4 regions of the Ensifer sp. 4252 genome follow, and region 3 is predicted to be linked to each of the others. Evidence: riboswitches for the same ligand, from Rfam matches in the RefSeq annotation. Region 3 holds a riboswitch; each other region holds the start of a gene.
The links. Region 3 has a riboswitch for cobalamin ahead of ABIE33_RS25300 (DUF1636 family protein). Riboswitches for the same ligand answer to the same signal wherever they lie in the genome.
Positions count from the first base shown of each region.

Region 1: linked by a shared signal. The riboswitch ahead of ABIE33_RS11175 (CbtB domain-containing protein) and the one ahead of ABIE33_RS25300 (DUF1636 family protein) in region 3 are both predicted to bind cobalamin.
Region 2: linked by a shared signal. The riboswitch ahead of ABIE33_RS07675 (ABC transporter substrate-binding protein) and the one ahead of ABIE33_RS25300 (DUF1636 family protein) in region 3 are both predicted to bind cobalamin.
Region 4: linked by a shared signal. The riboswitch ahead of metE (5-methyltetrahydropteroyltriglutamate--homocysteine S-methyltransferase) and the one ahead of ABIE33_RS25300 (DUF1636 family protein) in region 3 are both predicted to bind cobalamin.

Region 1 is NZ_JBNDIU010000004.1:18,758-22,437, reverse strand. It holds gene ABIE33_RS11185 (NAD(P)H-binding protein) at 1-686, opposite strand, end outside; gene ABIE33_RS11180 (TetR family transcriptional regulator) at 790-1,482, shown strand; cobalamin riboswitch at 1,481-1,750, shown strand; gene ABIE33_RS11175 (CbtB domain-containing protein) at 1,794-1,970, shown strand; gene ABIE33_RS11170 (CbtA family protein) at 2,171-2,968, shown strand; gene ABIE33_RS11165 ((2Fe-2S)-binding protein) at 3,044-3,680, opposite strand, start outside.
Region 2 is NZ_JBNDIU010000002.1:156,719-160,398, forward strand. It holds gene ABIE33_RS07670 (alkaline phosphatase D family protein) at 1-1,174, opposite strand, end outside; cobalamin riboswitch at 1,395-1,639, shown strand; gene ABIE33_RS07675 (ABC transporter substrate-binding protein) at 1,858-2,859, shown strand; gene ABIE33_RS07680 (FecCD family ABC transporter permease) at 2,856-3,680, shown strand, end outside.
Region 3 is NZ_JBNDIU010000017.1:24,928-28,607, reverse strand. It holds gene ABIE33_RS25315 (FecCD family ABC transporter permease) at 1-119, opposite strand, end outside; gene ABIE33_RS25310 (ABC transporter substrate-binding protein) at 219-1,172, opposite strand; gene ABIE33_RS25305 (ABC transporter ATP-binding protein) at 1,169-1,978, opposite strand; gene ABIE33_RS25300 (DUF1636 family protein) at 2,001-2,414, opposite strand; cobalamin riboswitch at 2,523-2,738, opposite strand; gene ABIE33_RS25295 (DUF1330 domain-containing protein) at 2,971-3,264, shown strand; gene aspT (aspartate-alanine antiporter) at 3,638-3,680, shown strand, end outside.
Region 4 is NZ_JBNDIU010000005.1:146,725-150,404, reverse strand. It holds gene ABIE33_RS13855 (LysR substrate-binding domain-containing protein) at 1-662, opposite strand, end outside; gene ABIE33_RS13850 (hypothetical protein) at 793-1,137, shown strand; cobalamin riboswitch at 1,156-1,375, shown strand; gene metE (5-methyltetrahydropteroyltriglutamate--homocysteine S-methyltransferase) at 1,475-3,680, shown strand, end outside.

The sequences.
Region 1 (3,680 bases), on a different contig from region 3:
ATGAGTTCGACATAGTCATCAGGCAAACCGTCGGCCCGCAATTGCGCGGTGAAGTCGGCAACCGGCACGGGCTGATAAGCGATCCGGCGGTTGGCAGCCGCGGCGATCTCGGCCACGGCCTGGGCAAAGGTCATCAATCGCGGGCCGGTCAACTCGTAGACCTTGCTGACATGCCCCTCATCCAGAAGCGCTGCAACCGCCACGTCGGCAATGTCGTCGGTACCGATGAACGGCTCGATGACCTGATCCGGCGGCAGGAAGACCGATCCGCTGCGAACGGCATCGGTCAAAAAATCCTCGCTGAAATTCTCGAAGAACCAGCTTGCCCGGATGATCGTCCAGTCGGCGCCGGAGGCCTGCAACTCGCGCTCGGCCGCTTCCGCCTCGTCCTCGCCGCGCCCGGACAGAAGCACCAGCCGCTTGATGCCCGAGCGAACGGCAAGGCTCGAGAATTTGCGAATGGCGTCGACGGCGCCCGGCACCGCCAGATCCGGCTGGTAGCTGACATAGATGCGCTCGACATTCTCAAGGACTGCCGGCCAGGTCGCCTCGTCGGTCCAGTCGAAGGAAGGCGACGCCGAACGGGCGCCGATGCGCACCGCAACGCCACGCTCCTCAAGGCGGGCAGCGACCCGCCGCCCCGTCTTGCCGGTACCGCCCAAAACCAGTGTGAGTTTGTCCGTCATCGCTTCCTCCTGAGGTTCATTCACAAACATGAGCATCTCTCACATTTGCAAATGTGATAAATCCTCGTATTTTAAGAGTCAAGTCAAAATGTGAGCATCACTCATGATTCCAGAAATAAGCCCTGCCGCGGTTCCCGCCGACGACGAGACCGCGCTGCGCCGTACGCCGAGCCAGAAGCGCAGCCGCGACCGCGTCGAGCAAATCCTTGCCTGCGCGACGGCGATCATCCAGGAGAAGGGCAGTGACGCCATGCGCATGAGCGAAGTCGCTGAAAAGGCTGGAATTTCGATCGGCTCGCTCTACCAGTACTTTCCCGACAAGGCCGCGATCGTGCGCACGCTGGCCGAGCGCTACAATGCCGTCTGCAGCGAGTGCATCCAGGCCGAGCTTGCCAAGGTGACGTCGATCGCGGAACTGCGCGACGCCTTTTCCGTGCTGTTCGACATCTATTACGATATGTTCCTGGCCGAGCCGGTGATGCGCGACATCTGGTCGGCGATGCAGGCCGACAAGGCGCTGCGTGAGATCGACCTTCTGCAAAGCCGGGCCGGCGGCCGGCTTCTTGCCGACGTCTGGGTGCGCTTTGCACCCGACACACCACGGGAGACGATCGACAGCGCCGCCTTTTTGATCATGCATCTCGGCGATTGCACCATGCGGCTTGCGGTCTCCGTCGACCGCGCTGAGGGCGACCAGATCGTCGAAGCCTATAAACGCATGATCCTTCGTGATTTTGTCGCGGATGGACCGGGCGGCGGCGCAAGTCTAATTGACATCTCCGGGGTGCGATCCTAATCATCATGGATCGATTGGTTCCCGCAACGCGAACGCGTTTCGGGAGTAAACGGGAACGTGACGGATGGACCCATACTGGGCATTCAAATCACGGCCGACCCCGCGACTGTAGAGCGACGTGAATGCGCCGTTCCGGAGCGATCCGGAAAAAGCCACTGGAGACGAGACCGCGAGAGGGCGGACCTTGGCTCTGGGAAGGCGAGGCAAATCCAGGGTGATCTCACCCGACGTCCTGAGCCAGGAAACCTGCCAGTCGATGCGGGCATAGGGCCCAAACCGGGAAACATCCCGATGCCATCACGGAGGTTGTCATGGCTACTTCAACAGTTTCGAGCATTCCGCTCTCCCTCAGCGATCGTCTGACCGCAGGTATCATCGCGCTCCTCATCGGCGGCTTCCTCGTCTTTGGCGCAGGCCTGGCGAACTCGGCCGTGCTGCATGACACCGCGCACGACACCCGCCACTCCTACGGCTTCCCCTGCCACTAAGCGATGCTCAGGGACGCTGCATGCGTTCCGCATCGACATAACTGCGGACAGAAACGCTTCCGGCAGACAGCCGGACGCGTTTGCTTACGTCTGACGCAGACTGAAGATCTGCCGGATGGAGCCGTTCGCAAATTTGCCAATGGGACACGGCGCTGCCCGCCAGATGATGCATGGCGCGCCGATATCGAGGGACATCGAAAATGATTGTCAGAACGCTTCTGGCCGCGATCGTGGCTGGATTGATTGCCGGTGTCTTCATGACCGGCGCCCAGGAACTGCGTGTCGTACCGCTGATCCTGCATGCCGAAGAATTCGAAGGCGAAGCGCCGGCAGCCGGCGAACAGCCTGCCGCCGTACAGCCCGGATCGGCCGATCCGGCCGCAGCCAACCACGACCAGCATTCGTCGCTGAAGGCGGTTTCGCCGATCGGCGCCCTGCTCGACGCCCTGTCGCCGATCACCCCCGCCTACGCCCATGAGGGCGAACACGAGGAAGGCGGCATCATGTTCGGCATGAGCCGCTTCTCCGGCACGCTGATCGCCAATCTGGTCACCGGCTCCGGCTTCGCGCTGCTTTTGGCCGGCGTCAGCCTCGTCATCGGTTACCCGATCACGCTCCGAAACGGCGCGCTCTGGGGCGCCTGCGGCTGGCTTGCCGTGCACATGCTGCCGGCAATCGGTCTGCCGCCGGAACTGCCGGGCTTCCCGGCCGCCGAGCTGGGAGATCGCCAGGTCTGGTGGCTGGCAACTGTGGCGCTTTCGGCCGTCGGCCTCTATCTCGTGGTCCTGCGGGGAGAGATCGTCGCCAAGATCATCGGCCTCGTGCTGATCGCGGCACCCCATGTCTATGGCGCGCCGCAGCCGTCGGACATCTCCAGCAATGTCCCGCCCGTGCTCGGCGCCGAATTCGCCGTGGCAGCCCTTGCCACCACGCTCGCCTTCTGGATCGTCCTCGGCGTGGTGGCGGGCTTCATCAACGACCGTTTCGCTAAGGCGTAACAGGCCGGCCAGACATCATGATCAAACCAGAGCCCCTGATATCGCCGATATCAGGGGCTCTGTCGTTTAATGCCCTCAGCCGGTCTGCGATGCCAGCAGATGCACCTGCAATCGTTCTCGACGTTCGTCCGGCGCCAGCAGCACGCAGCTATCGCAGTAGCTGCCGCCTTGAGTTCGATAGTAGAGACAGCAGCCGCCGCGCAGGCGATAGACCCGCGACAGCGGCCGATGGCCGGCACTGTCGCCGATCTCGACGGTGATGTTTTCGTAACAGAGCCTGTCGGAGAAGAGCGGCGTGCCCGCGCGCGTGACGATCGCCAGCGCCCTCGCCATCCCGGTCTCCTCGTCGCCGAGCGCGCGGCCGATCTCCAGGAAGCCGCCGGCAAGCGAATCCGCCGCAAGCCGCCATTGCGCGCCCGAGGACAAGCCGGTGCGGCGTTTCAACGTGGCGACGATCGGCGCCAGGTGCGCAGCGAAGGTTTCACCGAAGGCGTCCGCATCCGCTGGGGTATCATCTCCGGCTGCGGGCAAGGCTAGGCTGAAATGAAACCGCTTGGCCTCCACCACCCGCTCGCCATACACCCTTGAAAATTCTTCGAAGCGAAGGCCGCGAACGGCTGCCACGATTCCTGCACCGAGGTAGAGGCTGCCAAGCGCCAGGGCGAGCTGGTTGCTGTAGAAGGCGATCAGATGGGCGGCCCGGATCTTGTCG
Region 2 (3,680 bases), on a different contig from region 3:
CCGTCTCGCGGCCGGTCGGCAGACCATTGTCGCCATTGGCGATCGCGTCCGAGCCACGCCTGTTGGTATAGTCGTCCCAGACGACGAGACCGATCGGCATGTCGCAGGCGATCACCTTCCACACCGCGCGCGAGGCGGCAAGCTCCCGCTTCAACCAATCCGCCTGGCGCCAGCCGAACAGGCCGTCATCGCCCTCCCCCTGGTTGGGCCCGCGATAGGAGCGGAGGTCGACGAAGAAGACATCGAGCAGGGGACCGTAGGCGATCTTGCGGAAGATCCGGCCGGGCTGGGTTGGCGGCATGCGGATCGGCGTCATCTCGTGAAACGCCCGGGCGGCGCGGGCGGCATAGACGGCAACGTCCTTTTCCGGATAACGCGGGTCGTCGCGAAGGTCCGTCGAGGCCGACCAATTGTTCAGAACCTCGTGATCATCCCATTGATAGAAGGTCGGGCAGACCGCGTTGAGGTCACGGACGTGGCTGTCGAGCAGATTGTACTTCCATTGGCCGCGATATTCCTCGAGCGTGCGCGCGACATCGCACTTCTCATGCGTCACCACCCGGTTCTTCCAGATGCCGCCGTCGCGCAGGGGTATCTCGTCGGGAATGGGGTTGTCGGCATAGATCGTGTCGCCGGAATGAATGAAGAAGTCCGGTTCGTGCAGGCGCATGGTGGAATAGGTCTTCATGCCGACATCGTCGATGCCCCAGCCCTGGCCGGCCGTGTCGCCGGACCAGACGAAGCGGATCGAGCGCTTGCGCAACGGCGCGGTGCGAAATCGGCCGATGACAGGTTCGGACACCCGGTTGACGTCGTAAAGGTCGGTCGCGGTGAAGCGATAGAAGATGTCCTGGTCCGGCAGCAGATCCTCAAGCGCGCATTTCACCGCACAGTCCGTCTGCGGTGTCGCGGTGAGATCGGCGAGACGCACCGGATTGGAAAAACTCTCGGTCGTCGAGTACTCCAGTGTCACTCGTGACGGACTGTCGACCCGTGTCCACACCATGCCGGAGCTTGTGTCGACATCGCCCGACTGCACACCATGGATGAATTCCGGCCGGCCGTAGCCTCGGGCATAGAACGGCGTTGCAAGACCGGAGGACGCCACAAGACCGGCAGCGCCGGCGGACAGAAGAAAGGAACGGCGGGACAGCGTGGTGAGGATTTCGGCCAAACAAGCCTCCGGTTCGAGCCCTGCGAAAGCGGGATTTCGCGTGCCGGACCTTTGGCTGTTCGCATGTCAGCGAGTTAACAGCGGCATGAAACAATTTGAACGGTTTCGCGACAATTCGGCGAATGCGGGGCCTTGCCACGCTTTACGGTAAGCCGCCCCAAGGTGATCGGCCCATCACTGTTTCCGCCACCTGTCGGCTTGACGCCAGGCGGACCGGAACACTAAGGGTACCGCCGACGGTTCCCCGAAGGATGACTTCGACGGGGATTAATAGGGAACACGGTGAGGACGACCCAAAAGGGACCGAGACCGTGGCTGCCCCCGCAACTGTAAGCGGAATGCCGGACACCCAAGTGGCGCGACAGCGCGCCATGCCACTGCGATTGCGCCAGGCGCGTTGCGGGAAGGCAGGTGGAAGGCGCTTGATCCGCGAGCCAGGAGACCTGCCGTCAAGCAGAAGATCCAGCGTCACGGGCGGGGTTGCCCGGAACAGGAGTTGTCCATGATCCGCATATCCGGCGGCTTTGCGCCCTCTTTTCCCGTCCTTCTCGACGTCAGCGATCGTTTGTCTCCCGAAATTCGACCGGCCAGCTGTCGCCGCTTCGGCTGACCTTCGCAGCTCACGAGAAGAAAGAATTCCCTTGAAAGCCATTTTGAATGCCGTCGGGCGTCATTGCCCATCCCTGGCCGTTTCCGTGTCCCTCCTTCTGACCGTCGCTCCCTCGACCGCTCTCGCGGCCGCGACGAGCTACCCCCTGACCTTAAAGAATTGCGGCCAGGAGGTTACCTTTAAGGCGGCGCCGACGCGCACCGCCTCGATCGGTCAGAGCACCACGGAAATCCTTTATCTTCTTGGCCTCGCAGACAAGGTCGTCGGCACTGCCGTGTGGATCGGCCCGGTCATCGATGGCTACGAGGACGTCAACAACAAGGTGCCGCGGCTTGCCGACAACGACCCGAGCTTCGAAAGCGTCGTTGCCACCAAGCCGGATCTGGTAACCGCACAGTTCCAGTGGCATGTCGGCCCGGAAGGCATCGTCGCCACACCCAAGCAGTTCGCCGAACTCTCGATCCCCGTCTATGTCTCGCCTGCCGATTGCGCCGCCAAGGACAATTCGGCCGGCGGCGATGGCGTGCGCCACAATGCCTTCTCGATGGACCTGATCTACCAGGAGGTCACCGAACTCGCTGAAATCTTCGACGTGCAGGACCGCGGGCAAGCGCTGATCGCCAAGCTGAAGGCGCGCGAAGAAGCCGCTCGCAGCAAGATCGCCAATGCCGATGGCAAGCTGTCGGCGGTCTTCTGGTTCTCCAGCGCAGAGATGGACATCGATCCCTATGTCGCCGGCACCAATGGCGCGCCCGGCTACATCATGTCGGCGCTCGGCATCAAGAATGTCGTCTCGACCGAAGAGGAATGGCCGACCATCGGCTGGGAGACCATAGCCAAGGCCGATCCGAAGATCGTCGTGATCGGCAAGATGGACCGTCGCCGCTTCCCGGCCGACGACTGGGAACTGAAGATGAAGTTCCTGAAGTCCGACCCGGTCACCAGCCTGATGCCGGCGGTCAAGGCCGACCATATCGTCATCATGGACGCACAGGCGATGAACCCGACGATCCGCACGATCGAGGGCATCGAGGTGCTGGCCGACGCGGTCGAAAAAGCCGGCCTGGCGAAGTGAGGTCAATACCTCCAACGATCAACCGCACGAGCGCCGTCCTGACGGCGCTCGCACTGCTTTTCCTGGCGCTGGCCCTTGGTGCCGCCATCGGCGAGACCGCCATTCCGCTCGACGTCGTCGGCAAGACCGTCGCCAACCGCCTGTGGGGCGCGGGATACCCGCTCGATGCCATCGACGAGGGCATCATCTGGAATTATCGCCTCAGCCGTGCGGTGGTGGCTGCCTGCTGCGGGGCGGCGCTTTCGCTCTGCGGAGTGGTACTGCAAGCATTGCTCCGGAACGCTCTGGCCGATCCTTATATTCTCGGCATCTCCGCCGGTGCATCGACCGGCGCCGTGGCCGTCGCCATTCTCGGTATCGGCGCCGGCATGCTGACGCTTTCTCTCGGCGCCTTCTTCGGCGCGGTCTTCGCCTTCGCGCTGGTCTCCCTCTTGGCGCTCAGGGCAGGCCGCGGCACCGGTGCCATCATTCTTGCCGGGGTCGCCGGCTCACAGCTGTTCAACGCGCTCACCTCCTTCATCGTCACCAAATCGGCCAATGCCGAGCAGGCCCGCGGCATCATGTTCTGGCTGCTCGGCAATCTCTCGGGCGTGCGTTGGCCGGATGTGGCGCTGGCCCTGCCGGTGGCGCTCGGCGGCCTTCTCATTTGCCTCTGGCACGCCCGCGCGCTCGACGCCTTCACCTTCGGAGCGGAATCGGCCGCCTCGCTCGGCATTCCGGTGAAGCGGGTCTACGCGACCCTGATTTCGGCAACCGCGCTGATGACGGCGGTGATGGTCAGCATCGTCGGCTCCATCGGTTTCGTCGGCCTGGTCATCCCA
Region 3 (3,680 bases):
GAGACGATGATCGACCAGACGGTCGAGACCGGGATCGGCGCCGAGCCCAATGACACGGCGGCAGTGATCGTCAGGCACAACAACAGCAGCGCCGTGAGAAAGGCGGTCGTGGTTTTCACAGTCCGTCCCTGGTCAGATATTGGAGTGGAAGGGCGGGGACATGCGAAAAGGCATGCCCCGGGAGCATGCGGCAAGGCACGCCCCCGCTGACGCCTCAGTTACATCGCCTGCCCGTGAAAGGCCTTGGCAAGCCGCGCGATGGCATCGATGTTGCGCGGACCCGGCGTCGCCTCGACATAGTCGAGCACCACGAAGCGGTCGTTCTTGACGGCGTCGATGTTCTTGAAGGCCGGGTTGCTCTTCATGAAGGCGATCTTCTGCTCGGCGGTCACCTCGCCATAGTTGACGATCACCACCACCTCGGGGTTCTTGTCGATCACCGGCTCCCAGGAAATCTCGGTCCAGCTCTTCTCCACACCGTCCATGACGTTGACGCCGCCGGCCGCCTCAATCATCGCCGTCGGAATGCCGAACCGGCCTGATGTGAACGGCTTCTCCTCGCCGGAATCATAGACGAAGACACGGGTCGGGCGCTCGATGCCGCCGATGCCTGTGGTGATCTTGTCGAGATCGCGGCGATAGCCGTCGACGAGCGCCTGCGCCCGGTCCTCGACGCCGAAGATGCGGCCGAGATTGAGGAGATCGGCGAACATGTCGTCCATGACAGGCTTGCCCTTGGCCATGACGTGGATGCAGGATTCGGTCAGCTCGTAGACGTTGATCTTGAAGGGCTCGAGCGTTTCCGGCGTCACCTCGCCGCCGACCTTCATGCCGTAGTTCCAGCCGGCGAAGTAGAAGTCGGCGTCGGCATTGAGCAGCACTTCCTTGGTCGGATACTTTTCCGAAAGCTCCGGCAGCGCCTTGACGCCCTCGCGCAGCTTTTCGTCCAGCGTCTTCCAGCCGGAAACGCCGGTATAGCCGACCATGCGGTCCTGCAGCTTAAGGGCCAGCATCATTTCGGTGAGGTTGACGTCGTTGGAAACGGCCCGCTTGGGCGCCGCCTCGAAGGTCACCTCGCGGTTGCAGCTCTTGACCGTCACGGGATAGGCAAGCGCCGGCGCGGCGCCAAGCGTGAGAAGCAGAAGGGCGGAACTGGCAAATAGGGTCTTCATGATGGCATCGATCCCTGTCGAGCGAGTGAAAAGGAAAAGCGCGCGCCGCTGGCAACGGCGTTGCTATGGGCTGTGGCGGTGACGCCGAAGGCGGCGGAAAGCGCTTGCGGGTTGAGCACGTCTTCGGGCGAACCAAAGGCCGTCATGCGACCCTCCGTCAGGATCGCCACGTCGGTCGCGAATTCCGCGGCCAGGTTGATGTCGTGCAGCGTGGTGACGATCGTCAGCTGCAGCGTCTGCAGCAGCTCGAGAATTTCGAGCTGATGGCGGATGTCGAGATGGTTGGTCGGCTCGTCCAGGATGATGATGCGCGGCTGCTGGGCCAGCGCCCGGGCAATCAGCACCCGCTGCTTCTCGCCACCCGAAAGTGTGGAGAATTGCCGTCCGGCAAGGTGAGTGAGATCGAGATGCTCGAGCGCATGCGCCACCGTCTCGCGATCCCTCGCCGTCCAGCCGCTCACGCCTTCCCGCCGGGGTATGCGGCCCATCATCACCACGTCGCGCACGCTGAAGGGAAAATCGCTCGGCATTTCCTGCAGCACGACGGCAATGATCTTGGCCGCCTCGCGCGCCGTCATCGCCCAGATGTCGACCCCATCGACCTCGATCGTGCCTGCCGTCGGCTGGGCCGAGCGATAGAGGCAGCGCAGCAGCGATGTCTTGCCGGCGCCGTTCGGACCGAGAATGGCAAGCCGGCTGCCGGGCGTAATGGCAAAGTCGACCTCGCGGACCAGCCGCAGATCCGGGCGCGGACCCCAATCCAGGGCGCGGACCCGAAGGCCGGCGCCTGTCGCGGTGCAGCTCATTGGCTTATCCCTCCCCGCGCCATCATTGGAAAAGCCCGCCGATGTCTTCGGAGACCAACAGCGCTGCCGGTATGCGCGCCAGCGTCTTGCCGTTGAGCCCGCGCGGCCGCTCGGCCGCCCGCGTCATGCCGTCGTTTCGCTTGGCATAGGCCGTGGCGAAAGAAACAAGATCATCGATATCCTCCTCGGGCGAGATGTCGCCGAACAGGTAGGTCGCCTTCCCCGTTGCCTGGAAAGCGATGGTGCAGGGCCTCGTGCAGGCCGCCATACAGACCGTTCCGGCAATGGAGAAATCCCGGTCGAGCGGCTCGCCGAGTGCGGCAATGCTGCGGTTCAACCGCTGGATGAGATCCGCGCCCGGACGGCAGGGGCCGCCGGTGAAACGGCAATCGGTGCAGACCGTTATCTTGTGCTGCCGGGAAACCGGGTTGGCCATATCTCTTCTCCGCCGGATTGGTCCGGAGAGAATGTGGCAAAGCGGCATGATGACGGATGGCCGTCGCGCAAAAACCAGTTCTTTTCCATCGGAACACCCCGTCCGTTGTGGTTGATCGGTTCGATGGCAGGTCTCCTGGCTCGCGGGTCGCGGCGCATCCACGTCTTCCCGGCTGAACGCCAGTGACATGGTGTGAATGCGCTTTCCGCTCACAGTTGCGGGGGCAGCCACGGTTTCGGCCCCATCAGGGTCGTCCGCTCCGTGTTCCCTTTTCAGCCGCTTCCGCATTGTCGCGGTTGCAGCACCATCACCGCCTTCGTCGCACACTTCGGCGGAGGTGACAACCGCCGGGACAGGTCGGCCGAGGCATATCAACATGCGGCTTTTCATCATGCGCAATCGTTACGAAATAACATTACATCATTCAACAAAAAAATGGCCCGAAACGAAGGGGAGGCAAAGGCCTCCCTTTGTCGGCCGAGTTGGCTGGCGAACTCGCCCGGAACTGCCAACGGGCGTATTCTTCGATGGTGCCGGTGTGGAAAGGAGATCTGCCATGGCTGCCTATCTGATTGCGGATGTCGAGGTCACGGATGCCGCGGCTTTTGAAGAATACATACGGGAGGTGCCGGCAACGGAAGCGCGTTATGGCGGCCGATATTTGGGCCGCGGTGGCGCGACCCGGGTGCTCGAAGGCGACTGGGAGCCGCATCGGCTCGTCATTGTCGAGTTCCCGGAAATGCACTCCTTGCTCGAGTGGTACAACTCGCCGGAGTATCAACGCCTCAAGGCGATCCGCGAACGCTGCGCGAGGACGCGGATCATGACGCTGGAAGGCGTTTCCGCATAGCGCGGTCCCGCCAGCCGCCACCGCCCGAATGATCAATCGCCACGGCACCGGAGGCGCCGGAAAGGTCCTTGTATCGAACTGGGGGCGATTGGTTTCCCCTGTCTCGGCACGCCGGGGGAAAGCCCTTCCAAAGCACCGAGGCGCCAGCCGGTAACGCCATCCGTTACTGTTACGTACTTGAAGAGAGGCACAATCGGTGATGTGCTTTCGAAGGAAGTGATCGCGCCATTCAGCAGATGCACAGCGACTTACGCCGGCATCGCCCATATTTCGGGCGCCGACGACACAATTTCTCATGCGACGTAGTATCCAGCCTGTCCGCGTAAGTCCCGAATGCGAGTAATGGCAAACCAGCTTTCTGAAGGGGATGACAGTGAATCCAATAGATTTTTTCGTTGAGACACTCCGCACCTATC
Region 4 (3,680 bases), on a different contig from region 3:
AATGTGGTGGCCACATCCATCGCCTGGACGTCGAAGATCAGCTCGGTGCCATTGCTTGCCGGCGGCTCCACGCCGGTTTCGACCATCCAGCGCCGCCACCAGCTTGCATTACCGAAGCGCCTCACCTTGAGAACGTCGGAAGGATGCTTGAGCTGGTGTTTTTCAAGGAATGTCGGCGTGCAGACCGGCAGGTATTCGATCGGGAAAAGCGGAAACGCGTCATGGCCCGGCCAGTCGCCGTTGCCGCTGCGCACCACGAGGTCGATCGCATCGCGCTTGAAGTCGATCAGCTCGGTCGACATGTGCACGCGAATGCTGATGTTCGGATGGGCCGCCTGGAACGAGGCGAGCCTTGAGCCGAGCCAGCTTGAGACCACGGTCGGAAGCACCGAGATGTGCAGGTGATGTTCGGTCTTGTCGGCGATCTCTGAGAAGGCCGTGCCCAAAAGGTCGAGCGCCTCGGTCACCCTCGGCGCGAGCTGCCGTCCGGCGGCCGTCAATCGCACTTCGCGCGGCAGACTGACGAAGAGCGGCGTGCCCGTGCGGTCTTCCAGTAGCCGGATCTGATAGCTGACGGCCGCTTGGGTCATGCCGAGCTCCTGCGCCGCACGGGTAAAGCTCAAGTGCCGGGCGGCGGCCTCGAAGGCGCGCACCGCGCTCATGGGGGGAATCTTGCTCATCCGCTGAGATAAGCATTCTTTATGGCAGCATGCGAGAAACTGCTTTGCGCGAAACCACCAAAATCCTCAATTTTCTCGCGAACACATCACCGCAGAAATGAAAGGGTTAGCAATGCTTAGCGCACTGCGATCGATCATCCGCCATGCCCGGACACTGGCCAGGAGAGCTGCCGACGTCACGACAACCATCGATACATTCAGCGAATTCCAGCTTAGAGACATTGGCCTGACGCGTGACAATGAGCGCATTCTGGCGCGCGCCGGCGACATTGCCGTTCCGTGGCAGCGCGTAACAGATCCCGATCCCGGCAACGCTCCGTCGCCCCTGGTAACGGATGACGGCGTGGTTCCAGTGCAGACAACGTGTCGTGATGCCATGCCGCGACCTGCCACTGTGAACGGCCTACGATCGCAGATGAGTGAAAATAAAGACATATACATTTCTTTATACGATTGACCTGCCCGCCTTTGCAGGGCATTGTCGAGCAATCGTGGTTCTGCGGCTCGTCTCACGACGGGTCGGAGCTAAGAGGGAATTCGGTGCGGCGCCGCAAGGCGCCTATGCCGGAGCTGCCCCCGCAACTGTAAGCGGCGAGCGGCCGTCCAATGATGTCACTGAGGGAGACGCCTCGGGAAGACGGGACGGTTCGTGTTGACCCGCAAGCCAGGAGACCTGCCGCGATAGATAACGTCCACGGGCGGGGTGTCCGATGTGTCGCCTTTGACGATCGAGCCTATCTCGGTCGTGGATGCGTCGCATTCAAAGCCTTGCCCACAACCTTCGGGGTAAGGAAATGACCATCAAGACAGCCAATCTCGGCTTTCCACGTATTGGCAGCCATCGTGAACTGAAGTTCGCGCTGGAGCGCTATTGGGCCGGCAAGATCGACAGACAGGACCTGCTCGACGTCGCCGCCAAGCTGCGGGCGGAAAACTGGGCCGCGCAAAAGGCGCGCGGAATCCAGATCATTCCATCGAACGACTTCTCGCTTTACGATCAGGTTCTCGACACATCCGTGCTCGTCGGCGCCGTGCCGCCGGCCTATGGTTGGAAGGGTGGTCCGGCCGATCTCGACATCTATTTCGCCATGGCACGCGGTTCGACGACTGCGACCTGTGCATCCGGTGCGCATGGTGGGCCTGACAGCGGCAACCAGGCGCTGGAGATGACCAAGTGGTTCGACACCAACTACCACTACATGGTTCCGGAATTCACGGAGGATCAGCGTTTCGAGCTGACGCGAAATGCGCCGCTTGAAGCCTTCCTGGAAGCCAAGACGCTCGGGCATGCCACCCGCCCTGTCGTCCTTGGCCCGGTCACCTTCCTGAAGCTCGGCAAGGCGCATGCCGGCGGGTTCGACACGATCGATCTGCTCGAGCGGCTGTTGCCTGTTTATGTGAAGTTGCTGAGCGAGCTTGCGGAAGCCGGCGTCGAATGGGTGCAGATCGACGAGCCCTGCCTGGTGCTCGATCTCAACGAGCGGGAACGCCGGGCGCTGGCGCTGACCTACCAGACGTTCGCCTCAGAGATCCCGCAGCTGAAAATCATGCTGGCGACCTATTTCGGCGCGATCGGTGACAACCTGCCGACGGCCCTTTCGCTGCCGGTTGCCGGGCTGCATGTCGATCTGGTGCGTGCACCACAGCAGCTCGACCTCCTGCTTCAATCGGCTCCGGCGCAGCTAGTATTGTCGCTTGGCGTCGTCGATGGCCGCAATGTGTGGCGGACCGATCTTGCCGGTCTCTTCCGCCGGCTGCAGCCGTTGATCGAGGCGCATGGCCGCGACCGTATCGAGCTTGCACCGTCGTGCTCCCTGTTGCACGTGCCAATCGACCTCGATCTCGAAAAGGCGCTCGATCCGGAGCTCGTCTCCTGGCTTGCCTTCGCCCTGCAGAAACTGGACGAGCTCAGCCTGCTTGCCCGCGCCTTCGAGCCCGGTCTTGCCAATCCCGAGCAGGTCTTTGCAAGGTCGATCGCAGCCGCCGAGGCGCGGCTGACCTCGCTCAAGGTCCACGACCCGCTGGTTGCCGGACGCCTTAAGAACCTGACGGCAGCGGACAGCCGCCGCCAATCGGGCTTTGCGACACGTCGGCGGCTGCAGGAGGAAAGGCTGGCACTGCCGCTCTTCCCGACGACGACGATCGGCTCCTTCCCGCAGACACCCGAAGTGCGCCAGGCACGATCGCTGCATGCCAAGGGCGAGCTCAGCTATGTCGACTACCTCGCCTATCTGCGTCAGGAAACCGAGAAGGCCGTGCGCTGGCAGGAGGAGATCGGTATCGAGGTGCTGGTGCACGGCGAGTTCGAACGCAACGACATGGTGCAGTATTTCGGCGAGCAGCTTTCCGGCTATGCCTTCACCCAAAGCGGCTGGGTGCAGAGCTACGGCTCGCGCTATGTCCGCCCGCCAATCATCTTCGGCGATGTCTCGCGGCCGAACCCGATGACGGTGGATTGGGCAACCTATGCGCAGTCGCTGACGGACAGGCCGATGAAGGGCATGCTCACCGGCCCGGTGACGATGCTGCAATGGTCGTTCGTGCGCGACGACCTGCCCCGGTCGATCGTATGCCGTCAGATCGCGCTGGCGCTGCGCGACGAGGTGACGGACCTGGAAGCGGCCGGCATCGCCGTGATCCAGATCGACGAACCGGCGTTGCGCGAAGGGCTTCCCCTTAGGCAGGCCGATCGAAAGGCCTATCTCGACTGGGCTGTGGAGTGCTTCCGCATCAGCGCCTCGGGCGTCGGTGACGAAACCCAGATCCACACCCACATGTGCTACTCGGAGTTCAACGACATCATGGCAGCGATCGCGGCGATGGATGCCGATGTCATCTCCATCGAGACCTCGCGCTCGAAGATGGAACTGCTCGGTGCCTTTACCGATCAGGCCTATCCGAACGAGATCGGCCCCGGGGTCTACGACATCCACTCGCCGCGGGTGCCCTCGGTCGACGAGATGGTGCATTTGATCGAAAAGGCGACCGATGGCCTGACGC